Regions from separate parts of the Vibrio sp. 2433-A1 genome, predicted to be linked through region 1. Evidence: predicted binding sites of a transcription regulator. Region 1 holds the regulator's gene; each other region holds the start of a gene.
The links. The regulator CRP, encoded in region 1, controls carbon source genes, mostly activating them, when cyclic AMP is high. The targets are predictions, from matches to a motif close to TGTGANNNNNNTCACA.
Positions count from the first base shown of each region.

Region 2: the regulator CRP is predicted to act here: its motif matches at 6,195-6,210, upstream of ACU01J_RS08585 (NupC/NupG family nucleoside CNT transporter).
Region 3: the regulator CRP is predicted to act here: its motif matches at 5,943-5,958, upstream of mlc (sugar metabolism global transcriptional regulator Mlc).

Region 1 covers NZ_JBRESC010000002.1:190,020-197,380, reverse strand. Annotated here, with positions in the region: gene ACU01J_RS03350 (TIGR02444 family protein) at 1-391, shown strand, start outside; gene ACU01J_RS03345 (hydrolase) at 415-1,404, shown strand; gene ACU01J_RS03340 (YheU family protein) at 1,444-1,656, shown strand; gene ACU01J_RS03335 (phosphoribulokinase) at 1,739-2,608, shown strand; gene crp (cAMP-activated global transcriptional regulator CRP) at 2,850-3,482, shown strand; gene ACU01J_RS03325 (2-oxoadipate dioxygenase/decarboxylase family protein) at 3,552-4,343, opposite strand; gene astD (succinylglutamate-semialdehyde dehydrogenase) at 4,550-6,007, opposite strand; gene astA (arginine N-succinyltransferase) at 6,043-7,062, opposite strand; gene ACU01J_RS03310 (aspartate aminotransferase family protein) at 7,200-7,361, opposite strand, start outside.
Region 2 covers NZ_JBRESC010000006.1:195,133-202,493, reverse strand. Annotated here, with positions in the region: gene msrB (peptide-methionine (R)-S-oxide reductase MsrB) at 1-807, shown strand, start outside; gene tdh (L-threonine 3-dehydrogenase) at 993-2,024, opposite strand; gene ACU01J_RS08595 (glycine C-acetyltransferase) at 2,104-3,297, opposite strand; gene ACU01J_RS08590 (LysR family transcriptional regulator) at 3,867-4,781, shown strand; gene ACU01J_RS08585 (NupC/NupG family nucleoside CNT transporter) at 4,858-6,066, opposite strand; gene ACU01J_RS08580 (exoribonuclease R) at 6,590-7,027, shown strand; gene ACU01J_RS08575 (hypothetical protein) at 7,078-7,361, opposite strand, start outside.
Region 3 covers NZ_JBRESC010000001.1:145,130-152,490, forward strand. Annotated here, with positions in the region: gene ACU01J_RS00605 (Y-family DNA polymerase) at 1-327, shown strand, start outside; partial or broken gene ACU01J_RS00610 (error-prone DNA polymerase) at 342-3,412, shown strand; gene ACU01J_RS00615 (chemotaxis protein CheV) at 3,570-4,517, opposite strand; gene mlc (sugar metabolism global transcriptional regulator Mlc) at 4,650-5,867, opposite strand; gene pyk (pyruvate kinase) at 6,189-7,361, shown strand, end outside.

The sequences.
Region 1 (7,361 bases):
GGCGTGCTTGAATCTTCAGAACCAATTTAAAGGCAACGTTAACCTACTGCTGCTGCTCAAGTGGCTTGATGAGCAGCAGATCTGTTTCAGAGAACAAGACTGGCACCGCGTTGAAGAGTGTTTAGGTCGTTCTGAAGCATTACTGCTCAGTTATCGTGAATTAAGGCGTAAACTCAAACTTCACTTACCCGATACGCTCTATCGCGAGTCACTTCAATTCGAGCTTCAATTGGAAAAACAGCAGCAATCTGATCTGGTTGACTGCATCAACAGTATTCATCTTGAAAAGAATCATTGTGAACCACTGGTATTGCGCTATTGTCGCCAGCTCGGCGGTGAGCAGCTCTACTCGGCCTTTGCCGAACCTATCAATAATATTGCCAATCGATAAGCTCTACCGACCTTAGGACTGTTATGACTCAATTTGTTGCGGCTAAAGGACTAACCAATCCACACCTTCAAACCCTAGCACCACGATTTATTCGCAAGAAAGCGCTATTTGAACCTGTGTGGCAAACACTTGATACGCCTGATGGGGACTTTCTCGATATAGCTTGGAGTGAAGATGTCGTTCAAAGCAATGGTGAACAGGCCAAAATTAATAAGCCGATTTTTGTCCTTTTTCACGGCTTGGAGGGCTGCTTTTACAGCCCTTACGCCAATGGCTTGATGGATGCCTTTGCTAAACAAGGCTGGCTATCAGTAATGATGCATTTTCGCGGCTGTAGCGGTAAGCCCAACAGACTAGCTCGGGCCTACCACTCTGGTGAAGTCGAAGACGCACGCTTTTTCCTTGAGCATCTCGACTCTCTGTTTCCTAACCAAACCAAAGTCGCTGTAGGTATCTCGCTTGGCGGTAATATGCTGGCTAACTACCTCGCTAAGTATCGTGACAACCCAGTGATTGATGGGGCGACTATCGTCTCTGCTCCGTTGGATCTCTCTGCCTGTTCGGAACGAATCGAACAAGGCTTTTCTAAGCTGTATAAAAACTACCTACTCTCTTCGTTGAAAAAGAGCGCACTGCAAAAGCATCACCTCCTCAAAGGGGAACTCGGCCTCAGTTATCACAACATCAAACGAGTCACAAAGTTGTACGAGTTTGATGACTTAATCACCGCACCACTGCACGGATTTAAAGATGCCGAAGATTACTACCATCAATGCTCAGGGATTCATCGCCTTAAAGAGATCACTTTGCCGACCCAGATCATTCACGCCAAAGACGATCCATTTATGACGGATGCCGTGATCCCGAAGTATGTGTTGCCTGAGAACATCGACTATCGCTTATTTGACCAAGGTGGTCATGTTGGTTTTGTCACTGGCAGTGCAATAAAGCCGCGTTTCTGGTTGGAAGAAGCTCTACCTGCCTACTATGAAAGTTTGGCGGTTTCTGCATAATAGCGGCGTCTGAAACGAACATAAAATCTAGAGGTATTTATGATTGTTCCTTGGCAACAAATCGATCCAGACACGCTGGACAACTTAATCAAAGAATTTGTCCTGCGTGAAGGGACAGACTACGGCGCGGTAGAGATTTCTCTGCAAAGCAAAATTGACCAAATCAAAAAGCAGCTTGAGTCAGGAGACGCCGTAGTGGTTTTCTCTGAGTTACATGAAACAGTCGACATTCAACTCAAAAATCGATTTTAGAGAACTGCATACAGTGACGTCCAAGCAAAGCATGCTATAGTGGACGTCGATTACAGGAACGTACTCTCAGACAAGGTTTGTCATGTCAGCAAAACACCCTATTATTGCCGTTACTGGTTCGTCCGGTGCCGGAACCACTACTACCTCAGAGGCTTTCCGCAAGATGTTCAACATGATGAACGTTAAGCCAGCTTGGGTTGAAGGAGACAGTTTTCACCGTTTCACTCGCCCGGAAATGGATGTCGAAATCCGTAAAGCTCGTGAGCAGGGTCGTCATATCAGCTATTTTGGCCCGCAAGCTAATGACTTTGGTGGTCTAGCGGAGTTCTTCCGTCAGTACGGTCAAGAAGGCACAGGCCAAGTACGCCGTTATCTACACACTTTTGACGAAGCCGTCCCTTACAATCAAATGCCGGGCACCTTTACCCCCTGGCAAGATCTACCGGAAAACTCAGACGTTCTATTCTACGAAGGTTTGCATGGTGGTGTGGTTGATGGTGACGTTAATGTCGCTCAACATGTCGACTTCCTGATTGGTATGGTGCCGATCGTTAACCTTGAGTGGATTCAGAAATTTGTCCGTGACACGCGTGATAGAGGCCATTCACGTGAAGCGGTGATGGATTCGATAGTTCGTTCCATGGACGACTACCTGAACTACATTACGCCACAGTTTTCTCGTACTCATATTAACTTTCAGCGTGTTCCAACAGTCGATACGTCAAACCCACTTAACGCCAAAGGCATTCCAAGCCTAGATGAGAGTTTTGTGGTGATTCGCCTTCGCGGCATCAAGAATGTTGATTACCCTTACCTACTCGCCATGATTGATGGTTCATTTATGTCACGTCACAACACCATCGTTGTACCGGGCGGTAAAATGAGTTTTGCGATGGAATTAATCGTACGACCTATTCTTCAACAATTAATCGAAACGGGAAAAATTGGCTAATACTCACGGCTAGAACACGATTACTTTTCATACCGTGATCATGTGCACAGTTTTGCGTAGTAAATACACCTATTGACCCGATTAAAATCAAGAAATCGTTTTCGAAAAAGGATACTATTTCTTACCGAAACACAAGATGGCTTGCAGCATTTGTAAAGTGCTCTTATCCTAGTGGGCCTATTTAAGGCTTTGCTAAAACATGGAAAGCGGCAAGCGTACCCTGCAGAGGAAGTGAGATATTATGGTTCTAGGTAAACCTCAAACCGATCCAACATTAGAGTGGTTCCTTTCACACTGTCATATTCATAAGTACCCATCAAAAAGCACGCTAATTCATGCGGGCGAAAAAGCAGAGACTTTGTACTACATCGTTAAAGGCTCTGTTGCGGTTCTTATCAAGGACGAAGAAGGTAAGGAAATGATCCTTTCTTACCTAAACCAAGGTGACTTTATCGGTGAGCTTGGTCTATTCGAAGAAGATCAAGAACGTACAGCTTGGGTTCGTGCTAAATCTCCTTGTGAAGTAGCAGAAATCTCTTTCAAGAAGTTCCGTCAACTAATTCAAGTTAACCCAGACATCCTAATGCGCCTTTCAGCGCAAATGGCAAGCCGCCTACAAGTGACTAGCCAGAAAGTGGGTGACCTAGCATTCCTAGACGTAACGGGCCGCATTGCTCAGACGCTACTAAACCTAGCGAAACAACCTGACGCAATGACTCACCCAGACGGCATGCAGATTAAGATCACTCGTCAAGAGATTGGTCAAATCGTTGGCTGTTCTCGTGAAACCGTTGGTCGTATCCTGAAAATGCTAGAAGAGCAGAACCTAATCTCTGCTCACGGTAAGACAATCGTTGTATACGGTACTCGTTAATTTCGATTAACGAATAAGAATTAAAAAAGCCACCTACGCGGTGGCTTTCTTTTTATCTGACGAATAGTACTAGCCGTTGGTACTTTCGAAAATTTTATCTGCAGATGCAGCAACAAACCCTGGGTAAAGTTCACCATTCGGCATTGGGTAACGCTTAGCAAACTCATAGAAGCCACCTGGGATGATTTCAGTCACTTCACTAAACTGCACCGCAACTTTATCAGCCATGGTTGAGGATTGTTCTAACAGTACCTCTGGAGAGCCTTTCACTTCACCACCAAACTCGTTAATGGTAAAACCCGCATCACGCAAGTGATTATTGACGCTAACCACTTCCTCAAAGGCATTCAGTTGGTTGACGCTAACAGTAAAGTGGTTGGCACCATAGCCGTGCGCCGCTAACCAAGAAGCATACTCGCTCTCTGTCGCCAGTGTTTGGAAATCAGCATAGCTTAAGTCCCATAAGCGACCGCCAGACAAGAACTCATGACCTTTTAGTTTACTGGTGTCTAATTGCTCAACAAGCTTTGCAACGATAGCTTGCAATGCTTCAGAGCACTCTTCCACTTTTAGCTCACTGATAAACACTTTTGGCTGTTTCGGGTCAGGGTGCTCAAAGTGCTTGGCGACCAACTTCTTACTTTCAAACAGATAGTCACCGCAAGGTTTGTAGCCAACATCTAAGAAAGGCTGCGCTAAAGTTGCAATACCCAATGGCTCGACATTGAAAGTGCGTAACGCGATATGGTCATTGATCAGCGCTTCATCTTCTTGCAGTAGTTGATGCACTTTTTCAGCAGAGGGACACAAGCGTTGAATATAGTCTTTCCATAACGATTGGAATAAAGCATCTGGCGTCATAACGCCTCCTTGTTTACGGTTGTTTACGTTATAGGGTTAGTCGTTATTATTGGTTAAGTTATAAAAGAGGCTATCAGACCGATTTGTCCAGATAATCAGTCTGATAGCCTTCAACCTGTGACGTTAAAAGCCTCCCTGCTCAGGGAGGAAGAAGGGAATTCCTAACTTAGGTTCTTTGACCTAATGTTTTTATAGCTAATGTTTTTTTACAGCTCTAGCCCTGGGCTCAATGTTGCCGGAAGAAGAGTTTCTCCACCTTCCATTGATGCCATAGGATAAGCGCAGTAATCAGCTGCGTAGTACGCACTTGGGCGTAGGTTACCCGATGCACCTGGGCCACCAAATGGTGCATCACCACTTGCGCCCGTTAGCTGGCGGTTACGGTTCACGATGCCGGCACGAATGTGGTCAACAAAGTACTCCCATTCGCTGTCATCGGTAGAAACTAGACCTGCCGATAGACCAAAGCGTGTATCGTTGGCCAGCTCGACCGCTTTCTCAAGCCCCTGGTAACGAACCACTTGTAGCAATGGACCAAAGTACTCTTCATCGGGTAGCTCTGCGATCGCTGTGACGTCAATGATACCTGGAGTAACAAACGCGGCTTGACCCGCTTTCGCTTCAATCAGGCTCTCACCCCCAAGCTTTTGCAGGTTCGCTTGCGCCGCAAGAATGAAATCAGCCGCCGCTTTTGAAATCTGTGGGCCCATAAATGGTGCTGGTTCTGCAAATGGCTGGTCGACACGAATCTTATTGGTTGCTTCAACGAGCTTGCTAACTAATAGGTCGCCCTTCTCGCCAACAGGAACATACAGACGACGTGCACATGTACAACGCTGACCGGCACTGATAAACGCAGACTGAATAATGGTGTACACCGTCGCATCCACATCGCCATAGTGTTCAGAGATAACCATCGGGTTGTTACCGCCCATCTCAAGCGCCAGCATTTTACCCGGCTGACCAGCGAACTGACGGTGAAGGATGTGACCAGTATTTGCACTACCAGTGAATAGGACACCGTCCAGACCTTTTGAATCAGCCAGTGCGATACCGGTCTCTTTAGCACCCTGTACTAGGTTAATCACGCCTTTAGGCAGACCAACTTGATCCCACAGTTTCATTGCAAACTCACCGGTTAGCGGTGTTTGCTCTGAAGGTTTAAATACCACCGTGTTACCCGCAAGTAGCGCCGGCACAATGTGGCCATTAGGTAGGTGACCTGGGAAGTTGTAAGGACCAAATACCGCCATCACACCTAGCGGGCGGTGGCGAAGCACAATTTGGTTGCCCGCGGCTTCACGCTGCGCTTCACCAGTACGGTCATGGTAAGCACGAATCGAGATAGCAATCTTACCTGCCATTGCCGCCGCTTCTGTGCGCGTTTCCCAAATCGGTTTACCGGTTTCTTTGGCGATGATTTCAGCGATCTGCTCACTGTTCTCTTTTACTTTCTCGGCAAATGCGAGCACAATCGCTTCACGCTCAGCAAAGCTCATTTTTTTCCAGCCTACAAACGCGCTGCGTGCTGCTGAAACCGCTTGCTCAACTTGCTCTGGAGTTGCACTTTCACCTTGCCAGATGACCTCATTGTTATATGGGCTTTGCGAGTTCATTGACTCACCTTGACCTGCCACCCATTCACCTGCAATCCAATGTGTCATAACTTGTTCCTTCAAATTTGTTCTTAATCTCAGCGTTACTGAGCTAGCATGCGAACATAGTCGCCTTCGTTTACTTTCAGTGCTTGTGCGACTTCAGGCGATAGAATCACTGATTCTGACTCATGGTCATGGGCTGCTTTTGCTGCCGTTGCACGGAAATCTTCAAACGAAGTGTTAGAAATTAGGTAATCTTGCGAGCTGGTATGCTCTGCGATCGTCACTTTGGCACGGATAGAGTGACGCACGGATTCAATATTTCGCACATCACACTCAACCGTTGGACCACCATCAAAAATATCGACGTAGTTGCGGCAAGTAAAACCTTCTTTTTCTAGTAAGCGGAGCGCTGGCTTGGTGTTATCGTGTACCTGACCAATCACCGCTTGTGCTTCTTTACTCAGCAAGTTGATGTAGATTGGCAGTTTTGGCATTAAATCAGCGATGAAGCCTTTCTTACCAATACCAGTTAGGTAATCAGCCATCGTAAAATCAATCGAGAAGAAGTGCTCTTGCAGCCACTGCCAGAATGGTGAGTTACCTTCTGCATCTGATACACCACGCATTTCAGCAAACACGGTTTTCGAGAAGCGGTGCGGATGCTCTGCCATCATCAAAAAACGACACTTCGACATAAGACGGCCATTCAAGCCACCACGGAATGACGGCCTCAAGAACAGAGTACAAATCTCACTACAACCTGTGTAGTTGTTGCCGAACGTCAGCAGTTTAACGACGTTATTCACACCCAATTTCGGTGATGAATGCACCACGGTACTGATGTGATATGAGTAGAAAGGTACATCCCAACCAATGGAAGCCTCGATACCTGTACAACCGGCAACTTCACCAGTTTCACTATCAAAGCCGACCATCAGATAGCCTTCATCACCAGGCTCTGTAACCTCTGGCTTTGTGAAGCTATATTCTGAATGAGTAATACGGTTAGTTAACAGTTCTTCGTTAACCGGTAGAGATGTGAATCCATGACCCGACTCAACCGCACATGTGTGCAGCGCGTCGTAGTCCGACATTGCGATAGGGCGAACAACCAGCATCGATACTCCCTCCTGATGCGGGATACCAATGCTATCGGTCATCTATTCGTTTTTGCTGCGCAACTACCTGAACACATGACCGATAGCACTGGTATTGGGAGAGCTATGGAAAACAGCTCCCCCGGTTTGTTTAATTATTATTTAACTAGCGTTGCTAGAGCTTTATCTAGACGCGCTAGACCTTCTGCGATTTCTTCTTTAGTAATCACAAGTGATGGTGTGAAACGAACAACGTTTGTGCCCGCAACCAACACCATTAAACCTTCTTTGCCTGCAGCAACCAGCACGTCACGCGCTCG
Region 2 (7,361 bases), on a different contig from region 1:
ATTGACCCGACTGACGATCAGGGTTCATTCGTCGATAGAGGTCGCCACTATCGCCCTGCTATCTTCTACCATACTGATCAACAAAAGCAGATTGCTGAAAGCTTCATGGCTGAAATCGATGCACTCGGTATCTTCAAAAAACCACTCAAAACAGAGTTGATTAAATTCACCAAGTTTTGGCCTGCCGAAGACTACCATCAGGATTACTACAAGCGAAACAAATTTCGCTACAATTACTACCGTTATGCGTCTGGTCGTGACCAATACTTAGATGGCATATTCGGTGATGAGCATGAAGAGAATCCTGTCACTCTGCGCCAATTGATTGATGAAAAAAACGCCGTTGCAAACATTAAGGCTTACAGCAAACCGTCTGACAAAGAGATCAAAGCAAAGCTGACGGACCTTCAATACTACGTGACACAAGAAGAAGGGACTGAACGCGCATTCAATAACGAATATTGGGACAACAAAGAGCAAGGTATTTATGTTGATATCGTGACTGGTGAGCCTCTGTTTTCTTCTACCGACAAATATAAGTCTGGTACAGGATGGCCAAGCTTTACCAAGCCAATTAATGAAGGTTACATTGTCACGAAAACCGATTATCACCTACTTTACCCACGTACCGAAGTAAGAAGTCGATTTGCTGATTCTCACCTCGGGCACGTATTTAAAGATGGTCCTGCACCAACGGGCCTGCGCTACTGTATGAACTCAGCCGCCATGCGATTCATCCCTGTTGATGAGTTAGAAAAGCAAGGCTACGGCGAGTATTTATACCTATTCGACTCAAATAATGATTAGATTAATTGATTTTTCAAATCAAAGCTTCAACGTTTCGGGCTGGCTAAGATTGGTTCACTTTGCCAAACACATAAAAAAACTCCGCGAAAGTAACTTCCGCGGAGCTTTATAAAGATTAGGCAGTAGAAAGCTCAATAGCTTCTAAAATGCTCAGAATTCCTTTTGCTTTCAGCTAGGCTAACACCCTACTCCCAATCAAGGATAACTTTGCCAGAAAGCCCGCTACGCATCGCGTCGAAGCCTGCTTGGAAGTCATCAACCTTGAAGTGGTGAGTGATGATTGGTGTTAGGTCTAGGCCTGATTGAATCAATGAAGCCATCTTATACCAAGTTTCGAACATCTCACGCCCGTAGATACCCTTGATGACAAGTCCTTTGAAGATCACTTGGTTCCAGTCGATACCCATGTCTGATGGTGGAATACCTAGTAGAGAGATCTTACCGCCGTGGTTCATATTGGTTAGCATGCTGTTGAACGCAGATGGTACACCTGACATTTCTAGACCTACATCGAAGCCCTCTGTCATACCTAGCTCAGACATTACGTCTTCAAGCTTCTCTTCCATGACATTTACTGCGCGTGTAACGCCCATGTTCTTAGCAAGTTCTAGACGGTATTCGTTTACGTCTGTAATTACTACGTGGCGTGCGCCAACGTGTTTAGCTACTGCTGCAGCCATAATGCCGATTGGGCCTGCACCAGTGATTAGCACGTCTTCGCCCACTAGGTCGAAAGATAGCGCTGTGTGCACTGCGTTACCAAACGGGTCAAAGATAGACGCTAGATCATCAGAGATCTCAGCAGGGATCTTAAATGCGTTGAACGCAGGGATCACAAGGTATTCAGAGAACGCACCAGTACGGTTTACACCCACACCTGTTGTGTTACGACATAGGTGAGTACGGCCGCCACGACAGTTACGACAGTGACCACAAGTGATGTGACCTTCGCCTGATACGCGATCGCCAATGTTAAAGCCGCGAACTTCTTGGCCCATGCCTACAACTTCACCCACGTACTCATGGCCAACAACCATAGGAACAGGAATCGTTTTTTGTGACCATTCGTCCCAGTTGTAGATGTGCACGTCTGTACCACAGATCGCCGTTTTCTTAATCTTGATTAGAAGGTCGTTGTGGCCAACTTCAGGTTTCTCAACCTCAGTCATCCAGATGCCTTCTTCAGGCTTTAGCTTAGAAAGAGCTTTGATTTTCATATCGTTACCTAATTCATCTCGCCCACCATTCGGGCGAGAATCAATAATTCTTGTTTTCTATTTTCATCTGTGGGGAAAATTAGATAATGCCCATGTCTTTACCAACTGCGATGAACGCGTCGATCGCACGGTCTAGCTGCTCACGCGAGTGCGCTGCAGACATCTGAGTACGGATACGTGCTTGACCTTTTGGTACCACTGGGAATGAGAAGCCCACTACGTAGATGCCCTTCTCAAGTGCACGCTCAGCGAACTCAGCGGCTACTTTTGCATCACCCAGCATGATTGGGATGATTGCGTGGTCTGCGCCACCCATAGTGAAACCAGCGTCTTCCATACGAGCGCGGAAGTGTGCTGCGTTTTCCCATAGACGGTCACGAAGCTCACCACTCTCTTTAAGTAAATCAAGAACGCGGATTGAAGCGTTTACGATCGCAGGCGCAACAGAGTTCGAGAAGAGGTATGGACGAGAACGTTGACGTAGCCAGTCAATCACTTCTGCTTTACCAGACGTGTAACCGCCTGACGCGCCTCCCATTGCTTTACCAAGCGTACCCGTGATGATGTCGATACGGTCTACAACGTTATGGAATTCGTGCGTACCAGCGCCAGTTTTACCCATAAAACCAACAGCGTGCGAGTCATCAACCATTGTCAATGCGCCATACTTATCTGCTAGGTCACAGATAGCTGGAAGGTTCGCAACTACGCCGTCCATTGAGAACACACCATCTGTCACGATAAGAATGTGGCGTGCACCTGCTTCCTTCGCTGCGATAAGTTGCTGCTCTAGCTCTTCCATGTTGTTGTTCGAGTAACGGAAGCGCATTGCTTTACATAGACGTACACCGTCGATGATTGAAGCGTGGTTTAATGCGTCAGAGATGATTGCATCTTCTTTGCCTAAGATTGTTTCAAATAGGCCTGCGTTCGCGTCAAAGCACGATGTATAAAGTATAGTATCTTCTTTACCTAGGAATGTTGATAGCTTGTCTTCTAGCTCTTTGTGGATGTCTTGAGTACCACAGATGAAACGTACAGACGCCATACCAAAGCCGTGCTGTTCCATACCCGCTTTACCTGCTTCGATAAGCTCAGGGTGGTTCGCTAAACCGAGGTAGTTGTTTGCACAGAAGTTCAATACTTCTTCACCTGTTGAAATCTTAACAGCGGCTTGCTGCTGAGAAGTAATTACGCGCTCAGACTTGTAAAGGCCTTCCGCCTTTACTTCTTCGATTTGTTGTTGGATCTGGTTGTAGAATGCAGAAGACATTGCAAATTCCTTCCTAGTTATTGTTAGCAAGTCGTTTCACTTGCTTCCCGTCTTCAGCCTTGCTGTAACAAACAAGTTCTGAAGAGCAAAATCTAATGTCTTAAGTGTAATTCAAGCATGTAGTTTACATTATCCCACCGAGTGGAAAAACATTAGTGAACTGAAGGCACAAATAAGAGCGTTTAATGACAAAAGTCACAGGTTACTGCTTATAAGCTTGTTATTATTGATGTTTGAATGGGGTAAGCTTAGAGGCTGATGCGCGGGAAAAAACCTAAGGGCGACCAAACTTGGTATGGTACGCCCGTCAAAGGCTAGTCATATTGAGGGAACAAGATTTCACTCTCGACTTTCAAGCATTAATGTCATGACAGAAAATGCAAAAACACCCAATGTTGCAAATAAGATGTTTTCAAGCATGGACCATAGATCGAGTAACGTTGTGGCTTGCTGCATAAGTCATCTCCTTTGACTATTACGAGGCTTTCAACATATCGTACAGCGCAGCCATAAACTGCGATCGCAATCTCAAGATAACATTATTCACAAACAATTAACCAAAATGGATTATGAAAAATACCAAACTCATCGCCCTACTTCCTGATCTTGCGAGCTTCATTCTTATTGTCGATGAAGGCAGCTTTACCGCGGCGGCGAAGCAATTGAATGTGACACCTTCTGCGTTGAGTAAACTGGTTACTCGCCTTGAGTCATCACTCTCGGTCAAGCTATTTGAACGTACCACTCGTAAACTGATTATCACTCGCGCAGGCCAACAAGTTTACGATCAAGCAATGGTGATGCTAAACGCGGCCAAACAAGCAGTTGAGCTTTCAACATCAGCCCATGAAGAGATGTCAGGGGCACTAACAATTGCGGCACCTGAAGCATTTCTAAACTCCGTATTGCAGCCACACGTTGTGCCGTTCTTACGACAATACCCTGATATTCAGTTGAAACTGCGTGTTGCGGATGGGGAGATAGATCTTATTCGTGATGGCATTGATGTCGCCTTCAAGCTGACCGATAAACCGGATGAAAACTTGGTTCTTAAGGAAGTCAGTAAAACTAACCTAGTACTCTGCGCGAGTCCGGATTACATCGCTCAAAGAGGCATGCCCGAACATCCAACAGAGTTAGAGCACCACGATTGTTTGTATCTGGCAGAAAACGATCGTGACCATATATGGGACTTCTTCAAGGATGATGAATATCACTCAGTTTCGGTATCTGGTCGCTACGCAGTGAACCATTCTCAGATGCGCTTAACTGGTGTAAAAAATGCGCTAGGAATTGGGATTTTCCATGACTTTGTGATTGCCGATGCCATCGCACAAAAGCAAGTGATACCTGTTTTGTCAGACTGGACAATCAAAAGTAACTATCACGGCGCAATTGCCATGCAATACCCACAGACCAAATACATGCCAGCCAGACTGCGCGGCTTTATTGATTACATCACCGAGCAGCTTCGAAACCAATAGTTCGAAATACCGTAACCTAAAATAAAAAAGCCCAGAGCATTCACTCTGGGCTTTAGATTTAGAAGCTAAGTATCGATTAAAGCAGGATAAAGATACCCGCTAGACACGCACTCATTAAGTTAGCTAATGTGCCCGCTAGGACCGCTTTGATACCTAGGTTTGCAACTTCGGAGCGACGCTCTGGAGCAATCACACCGATAGAACCAAGCTGAATTGCGATAGAACCGATGTTAGCAAAACCACACAGTGCGAAAGTGACGATAACTTGTGTGTGCTCAGATAGCAGCGCTTTATGGTCAACGAAGTCGATAAAGGCAACGAACTCGTTCATTACGATCTTCTGACCAATGTATGAACCAGCCATTAATACTTCATTTGAAGGGACACCAATCAACCACGCTAAAGGCGAGAACAGGTAACCGAATAGTGCTTGCAGAGTAATACCGCTAAAGCCCGCTACTTCACCTAGGCTTTCCAGGCCAGTGTTAACCATTGCGATAACACTCACGAAAGCAATAAGCATAGTACCTACCGCAACCGCGACTTTCATACCGTTCATCGCACCACTTGCCAGTGCATCAATCACATTGCTTTCTTGCGCTTGATCCATCTCGATATCTGATTGATCAACTGGTGTGTCGCGCTCAGGTACGATAATTTTAGCCATCATCAAACTACCTGGTGCTGCCATGAAGCTTGCTGCAATTAGATACTTTAGCTCTACGCCTAAACCCGCATAGCCACCAAGTACGCTACCCGCTACCGATGCCATACCACCAGCCATTACAGCAAACAGTTCAGAACGAGTCATTCGAGAAAGGAAAGGACGAACAAGAAGTGGAGATTCACCTTGTGAAAGGAAGATGTTACCTGTCGCAACTAACGACTCTGCTTTACTAGTGCCTAAGAATTTTTGAATGCCGCCACCGATAAACTCGATAACTTTTTGCATGATGCCGAGGTAGTAAAGAGCAGAAATAAGGGCACTGAAGAAAATGATAATAGGAAGGACGCGAACCGCAAAAATGAAGCCAGTGCTAGCTAAGTCACCAAACAGGAATTTAATCCCTTCATCGGCGAAGCCCAATAGACTAGAAACACCACCACTTAGTGATGTTAAAGCCGCTTGGCCTAAAGGAAAATACAAGACTAACGCGGCAAAGCCTACTTGAAGCATTAAAGCGCGTGATACTGTTTTCCAGTTAATTGATTTTCGACTTTCTGATAGCAACACTGCGCAAAGCAGCAAAGATGCCACACCGATTAAGCCAAATAACAGATTCATTTAAATTTACCTCTACAAGCATTGAATAAATAGCTGGTCCTGTCCGTGGGGTCATTCACCATTCCGTGTGACGGCTTGTATTGGTAGAGCGATTACTCTCAACCGGGCGCAAAGTATAGCGCCGCAAGTGAGATATTCATCACATATTTTCACGCAAACGTTCAAGCGTTCATCTTTCAATCAAAATGACTAAATCTAGTCCTCTGTTTAACGTCATCTTGACAAATTTGTTGGCAAAATTTGATGGGAGCTTTATTGAATCGATATCACATTTTTTAAGTGGAAGTGAATAAATATTTATTATTTAGTGGCTAAGTTATCAATAGCTTCTAATTTTAATGGATGAGATTTACGACAAGAATAAGTTCTCTAACAACGTCATAGGCTAATCTAGCAAGCACAACAATAAAGTTTCCCCGCCGAATTGCGGGGCTTTTTTTGCCTTTTTGACACGCATCTTTACTAGCAATCTGCCTGTGAGCCGTTAGAATACCTGCCCTACTCATCATCACTGAGAAAAACAATGCAACGCGATTACACTTATCAATCTCTCTCGGTAATGCCTCGAGATGAACTCGAAGAGCTTAGCCTTCGTATGGTTCATCGACTTGTTCCTGAAGAGTCTATGGCGGAGCTTTTTACTTTTGAGCAAAGTGAAACTGAAAACGAAGATAAACTGCAAGAAGCGCAGTTTGATGCAATGCTTCGAATGAATGCAATTGCCCTCAGCGAACTTCCGGCCTTGTTCAGTGAATCAGAGAACAAAGAACAAAACATTTTGCGTATGCAGCGTCTATTACTGTGGCACTTTTACACGGTCTCTTTTCACCTAGAACGTGCGATCCCATTAGAAACCCACTGTAACCACGTTGAGGTTATCCTTAAGCAGAGTCCGCAAAATGCGCTTGAATGGGTAACGACACTTACTGATCTTTTACGTCAGTACGCCAAAATTGCTTAGTAGAATGATCGCATTACGATTAAGGCGATCATTCTGCTATAGCAAACGGGTTATTGGTTAATTTTAGGTAGGTTATGCAACCACTCAGCTTTGGTCAGATAGGTACGGCCTCCGCGACGTGCTAAAGGGCTAGACTTGTCGACAATCTTCAACTGATCATCTGCAACATTGGCCATATAAATCCATTTAGGCTCTCGACTAAGATAAACAAAACGGCTACCTCCTGCACCAGGAAGGTAATTTGCGTTTTTAAGATCCCCGCCTTGAACAGAAACAGAACTATTCGGATAGTAATCAACACCCATCGACATTAATAGCTTAGCGTTAGGTGAAG
Region 3 (7,361 bases), on a different contig from region 1:
GCTAAGTTAGGCAAAGAGCAAGTACGAAAAACGGTTCACAGTCACGATCCTCGCCCAGAAAAATCCACTTTTCTCTGTGATCCGACTCTGCCGATACCAAACAAGATGGCGAGCAATAAACTACGGCCTAGCTTTATGCTGCCTACCCCAGAGCTTCTATTGGAAAAAATCTCACTGATTCAGGGCCCTGAACGTTTTGTCACTGGATGGTGGGACGGTGATGACATGACCCGGGATTACTTCGTCGCGCGTAGCGATCAAGGGCGCTGGCTATGGGTATTTCGAAACCAAGATAAGCAGTGGTTTACCCACGGTCTATTTAGTTAAGTTAAGGTAATGCTATGGCTTATGCTGAACTTTTCTGTCAGAGCAACTTTTCCTTTCTAACCGGCGCCTCTCACGCCGAAGAGCTGATCTTGCAGGCGGATTTTCTCCGCTACCATTCACTGGCCATCACCGACGAATGCTCTGTGGCAGGTGTGGTGAGAGCTTACAGCGCGATAAAAAATCAACAGCTCAATATAAAATTGATTATTGGCAGCATGTTTTGGCTCAATGATGAATGCCAAGTCGTGCTGCTGTGCCCTAACCGAGACGCCTATGCTGAGCTATGCCGTATCATTACTAATGCCAGAAGGCGCTCAGAAAAAGGCAAGTATCAACTTTCTGAGTGGGATTTGATGTCAATTCGTCACTGCTTAGTTCTGTGGCTACCTTGCCACAAACCTAGCGACAATAAATGGGGCCGCTGGCTTACTCAGCACCACCAGCACCGACTATGGCTTGCGGTTCAGCGTCACCTATCATGCGATGACAAACAATATATTGAATACTGTCAGCAACTGGCCGATGAAATCCACTTGCCTATCACTGCCTGCGGTGGCGTGTTGATGCACACGGCGACACGCCTTCCCCTGCAGCATACACTGTGTGCCATCAAACACGGCTGCAGCGTGAGCGAGCTAGGCGAACAATTACTGACTAACACCGAAAGAAGCCTGCGCAGTCAAGAAAAGCTCAGCAAACTGTTTAAACCAGAATGGTTAGCGGAAAGTGTCGCCATCGCCCAGCGATGCGGTTTTAGCTTAGCTGATCTTCAGTATGAGTACCCAAGCGAGTTAGTTCCTGATGGCTATTCGCCAATGAGTTACCTCAGACAATTGGTCGAAAAAGGTAAAGCGCTGCGTTTCCCTGAAGGCGTACCTAGCAACATTCAACACACCATTGATAAAGAGCTCTGTTTAATCGATGAGCTCAACTACCCGTTTTATTTTTTAACCATTCACGACATCGTGATGTTCGCCAAGCGTAATCATATTCTCTACCAAGGACGTGGTTCGGCGGCGAACTCGGTTGTCTGTTATTGCTTAGAAATCACTTCGGTAGACCCAAGACAAATCTCGGTATTATTCGAGCGTTTCATCAGTAAAGAGCGTGATGAACCGCCCGACATTGATGTCGATTTTGAACACGAGCGACGTGAAGAAGTTATTCAATACATTTACCAAAAATATGGCCGAGAACGTGCAGCGCTTGCGGCCACGGTTATCTCTTACCGTTTTAAAAGCGCAGTACGAGATGTTGGTAAAGCGCTCGGGATTGAAGAAAGCCAACTCGATTACTTTATTAAGAACGTCAATCGTCGAGATAGAGCCCAAGGCTGGCAAGCACAGATTGTTGAACTCGGACTGCAACCAGACTCGCTCAAAGGTGAGCAATTCATTACCTTGGTCAACGAGATCCTCGGCTTTCCTCGCCACCTATCTCAACATGTCGGTGGCTTTATCATCGCGGCGGGGCCGTTGTATGAACTGGTTCCGGTAGAGAATGCGTCTATGCCTGATCGCACCGTTATCCAATGGGATAAGGACGACTTAGAATCACTCAAACTGCTTAAGGTTGATGTCCTTGCGCTCGGTATGCTTTCTGCCATTAGGAAGTGCTTTGACTTGATAGAGAAATTCCACCAGCAAACGCTCAGTATTGCAGACATTACTCGCCGCCAAGACGACACTAATGTCTATCAAATGATTCAACGAGCGGATACCGTTGGCGTATTTCAGATCGAATCACGTGCCCAAATGAGCATGCTGCCACGACTAAAACCTGCGACTTACTATGACTTAGTGATTCAAATCGCGATTGTCAGACCGGGGCCAATCCAAGGCGATATGGTTCACCCTTTCCTCAAGCGTAGAAATGGTGAAGAGCAAATCGACTACCCATCAGAAGCAGTGCACAGTGTCTTACAGCGCACGCTTGGTGTGCCTATTTTCCAAGAGCAGGTGATTAAAATTGCTATGGTTGCGGCTGGCTTTAGTGGTGGTGAAGCCGATCAACTAAGGAGAGCTATGGCGGCTTGGAAGAAGAGTGGTGACCTCGTCAAGTTTAAAACCAAACTTATTGAAGGCATGCTCAGTCGAGGTTATCAGCTAGAGTTTGCCGAGCGAATCTTTGATCAAATTCTCGGCTTTGGTGAATATGGCTTTCCTGAAAGTCATTCAGCCTCTTTTGCTGTTCTCGCTTATTGCTCAGCATGGTTAAAACACTACCATCCCGAAGCTTTCTATACTTCTTTACTCAACAGCCTACCGATGGGCTTTTATAGCGCCTCACAGCTGGTACAAGATGCTCGTCGTCATAAGGTCGTCATCTTGCCTATTTGCGTGAATGCCTCACTCTATGACCACCAGATGATCTCTCATCAAGGTGGTTTGGCAATTCGCTTAGGGTTTCGCCAGATCAAAGGTTTTAGTCAGCAAAGCGCCAAGCAACTTATCCACGCCAGAGCCAAAAATGGTTTTACGCATGCAGGCCAAATCAAGCATATTGGTTTAAACCGTCGAGATGTCGAGCTACTTGCTTCCGCCAATGCCATGCACACGCTGAGCCAAAACCGTTACCAAACCCGCTGGGCAATGATGGACTCACTCTCTGACTTACCGCTGTTTCAAGATACCCAAAATGACACAGCGCCACTTATCGGAACCCCAACAGAGAGCCAAACATTGCTTGAAGATTATGCAGCGACGGGGCTTTCTCTTGCTAAGCACCCTATTGCTCTGCTTGATGACGCTGGCGTACTCGGGCGTTTTACTCGTATGCAAGAGCTAAAAATAAGCAGCATCAATCGCTAGTCACCGTGACAGGGGTCGTAACAGGTAAGCAATCACCAGGCACAGCTGCTGGTGTTACCTTCTTCACCTTAGAAGATGATACGGGCAACATTAATGTCGTGGTTTGGAAAGCGACAGCAAGAGCACAAAAATCCGCGTACTTAACCGCGAAAATACTGCAAGTAAAAGGAGTTTTGGAAAAAGAGGGAGAGGTTCATCATGTCATTGCAGGGCGTTTGATAGATATGACCGACAAGCTACAAGGGCTACATAGTAAATCGAGAGATTTCCATTAACGTTTCAGCGTAAGAAAATAAAAAGGGAGCCGAGGCTCCCTTTTTGGTGTTACTTTGACAAACTAAAACTTGTCTTCAGCGTCCATACTTTTTTTCTTATATTCTCTATATAGCATTTCACAAAAGTATGGTCACGCAGCACAAATAAAATAATATTCTATTTATTTAGTACTTGTCGCAATCGGTCTTGGGCAACTTCCACCAAGAGATCGGGTTGGAACTTGGAAATAAAGCGATCACAGCCGACTTTCTTGACCATTGCATCATTAAAACTACCACTGAGAGAGGTATTCAACGTGACATACAGATCCTTCATACGAGGATCGGTACGAACCTCATGAGTCAACTTATAGCCATCCATCTCAGGCATTTCAGCATCGGTAATCATCAACAGCAGTTCTTCAACAACGTTCTTACCTTCATCAGCCCATGACTTAAGCAAGTTGAGCGCTTCTAGGCCATCACGACATTCAATGATATTTAGGCCAAGTTGAGAAAGCGTCCCTCGAACCTGAGAGCGCGCCGTTGACGAATCATCAACAATCAGAACATTACGCCCAACCATTTCATCGACTAGCTCTTGATCAAGCACACCTTCAGAGATAGAAATATCGTAATCAATAATTTGCGCCAGTACTTTTTCAACGTCGATAATCTCAACGATACTCTGCCCATCACCATCTTTGACGTGAGTGATTGCCGTCAGATAGTTCGCTCTACCCGCCGTTTTTGGTGGCGGTTGAATTTCCGTCCAAGCGGTATTGACGATGTTCCTAACTTGGCCAACCAAAAAGCCCTGCACCGTCCGGTTGTACTCGGTAATGATAAGATTCTCTTCTTGATTTTCTAAGCGCGATGCCGGAAAGCCAATCGCCGCTCGAAGATCAATCACAGGGACAGAAACGCCACGCAATGACGCCACACCAGTGATATGGTGATGGGAACCCGGCATTTTGGTTAAGGGTGGAACCTTAATCACTTCACGCACTTTGAACACGTTGATGGCAAAAATCTGTCTGCTGTTCAAACTGAATAACAACAGCTCCAAGCGGTTCTCACCTACAAGGTTGGTTCGCTGATCAACTGTATTTAATACTCCAGACATACTACTTCTCGCCAAATGTGGATAATGTAAAAATAGCCTATTGAGAGGCTAAGATAAAAATAAACCCATACATCACTCAAGATTATATGGGTTTATTTAGGATTTAACAGTAAGTGATTAGTATCTGTGATCTTAGCCTTCAATCACTTTCATCAACAATAGACCATCATACAGCGCTTGTTTGATCAGCGCAGCGCCTGGCATGGTTGCTTGTTTATAGAAACGTGACTCAATCAATTCGAGGTCTTGGTGATAGACAGGTAAACTCTGCTCTTCAATACAAGCTTGAATCGCCGGATAAAGAACGTCTTTGGCTTGGTTAATTGCCCCGCCAATCAGCACTTTCTCAGGGTTAAATAAGTTGATTACGATGGCAATCGCAGAACCTAGATAACGTCCGAGCTTCTCAATCACATCAACCGCAAGTGGATCGCCGTTCGCTGCCGCTTCACAAATATCTTCAACCGATACTTCTTCAATGTCCGCAAGGCAAGAGTCTTCACCTTGGGCAATTCGTTCAGTCACTTCACTACGAATAGCTTGCGAACTGGCAACGGTTTCAAGACAGCCACGATTGCCACAATGACAAAGTTTTCCTTGAGGGTCGATTTGGATATGACCAAGCTCACCGATATTGCCATGGCGCCCTTGTAGCACTCGACCATCAAGCACAATGCCTGCGCCTAAACCATGGTGAATGGAAATCAGCACCGAGTTTTCGTTATCTTGTGAATGGCCAAAAAGCTTTTCTGCTAGTGCCCAAGCTCGCGTGTCATTGGCGATAAAAACAGGCAACCCAGTCGCCTTGTAAATTTCAGGGCCAAGTGGCAGGTTCTCTACGTTGTAGTGCGGCATCTGCAACACTACACCCTGCTCTGAATTGACCAGGCCAGGTAACGTAATCGCAATGCTCGTAACACGATCTAACTGTTCAGTGTATGTTTGAAAAAACTCATCGATTTCATGCAGCAATCGCGCAAGAACATCTTCTTGGTCCACTTCGTGGATATCAATTTTAGTATCGATTAGCACATCACCACCCAACTCATGCAATGCAATCGTCAAGTAGCCACGCCCTAAACGCATCGAAAGAAATTGCCACCCTTCGTTGTTGACCTGTAGACCAACGGCAGGACGCCCACGACTTGTCGCTTCCTGGACTGTGGTTTCGTGTATCAGGTGGGCCTCGATAAGCTCACGAGTGATTTTGGTAATACTCGCAGGTGCGAGCTCACTCTTTTTAGAGAGATCGATTCGAGAAATTGGACCTTTTTGATCAATGAGTTTATATACACGGCCAGCATTGACCTGCTTGATATGATCAATATGGCCAGGTTGAGCCATGTACATAGAGCACTCCGAATATCAACAACCTGGTAATTTTTTTACTTTGCGAAGTAATTGTGAAGAGCTTTGATAGATCGCCGTGACAAGTGTCACGTATAAACATAATTCTTTGTGTACCTAATCAAATAGCAAAGTATTTATCACATTTAATCTTTTGTTTTTTTGCATTAATAAATATGTTTTTCATCACCTTTCAAATGAGAATACGAGCAAATAATCAGCACCCTTCCTCGGCAGGTATATACTTATAAATTTAGGGATGGGAACAACAACTTATCAGCCGCATCGTTTTCTTCGCGGTAAAATTAGATCAAGGAGATCCGAATGACCTCAATCCAAAGAAGAACAAAAATTGTTTCTACTCTTGGACCTTCTACCGATGCACCCGGCGTACTTGAAGCAATTTTAGAGGCTGGCGTGAACGTTGTAAGAATGAACTTTTCACATGGAAGTGCACAAGATCACCGTGAGCGTGCAACCCGTGTACGTAACATTTCTGCCAAGCTCGGCACTCATGTCGCAATCTTAGGTGACCTCCAAGGACCCAAGATTCGCGTATCGACCTTTAAAGATGGCAAAGTGCAACTCAACGTAGGGGATATTTTCACTCTAGATAGCAGCTTGCCAGCAGGCCAAGGTGATAAAGACGCGGTCGGCCTAGACTACAAAGAACTGCCAAACGACGTTTCCACTGGCGATGTGCTGCTACTTGATGATGGCCGTGTTCAACTTCAGGTTATGGCTGTGAGCGGTACTCAAGTTCGAACCAAAGTGATCATAGGTGGCCCTTTATCCAACAATAAAGGCATCAATAAAAAAGGCGGCGGCCTCTCTGCGGAAGCTCTGACAGAAAAAGATAAGAACGACATCAAGTTAGCAGCAGAGATCAAAGTCGATTATTTAGCCGTTTCATTCCCAAGGAATGGCGAAGATATGAAATACGCGCGTAGACTTGCCACTGACGCTGGGCTGCAAACTCGCCTTGTAGCGAAGGTAGAACGCGCTGAGACCGTCGAAACTGAAGAAAGCATAGATGACATCATTCTCGCCTCAGATGCCGTTATGGTGGCTCGTGGGGACTTAGGGGTCGAAATTGGCGACCCAGAACTAATTGGAGTTCAAAAACAATTGATTCGCCGAGCGCGTGCATTAAACCGTACTGTCATCACTGCCACTCAGATGATGGAGTCGATGATGGAAAACCCAATGCCGACTCGTGCTGAGGTGATGGACGTCGCCAACGCGGTTCTCGACGGTACCGATGCGGTCATGCTCTCTGGTGAAACGGCTGCAGGTAAATACCCATTAGAAACCGTTCGCTCTATGGCGGAGGTGTGTGTCGGTGCTGAGAAAATGTCGTCGATTAACCGCTCTGGCTACCGCATGGATTCGGTGTTTGAAACCGGTGAAGAGACTATCGCAATGTCTACCATGTTCGCTGCCAACCACATGCGTGGCATCAAAGGCATTGTTACCCTGACGGAATCAGGCCGAACA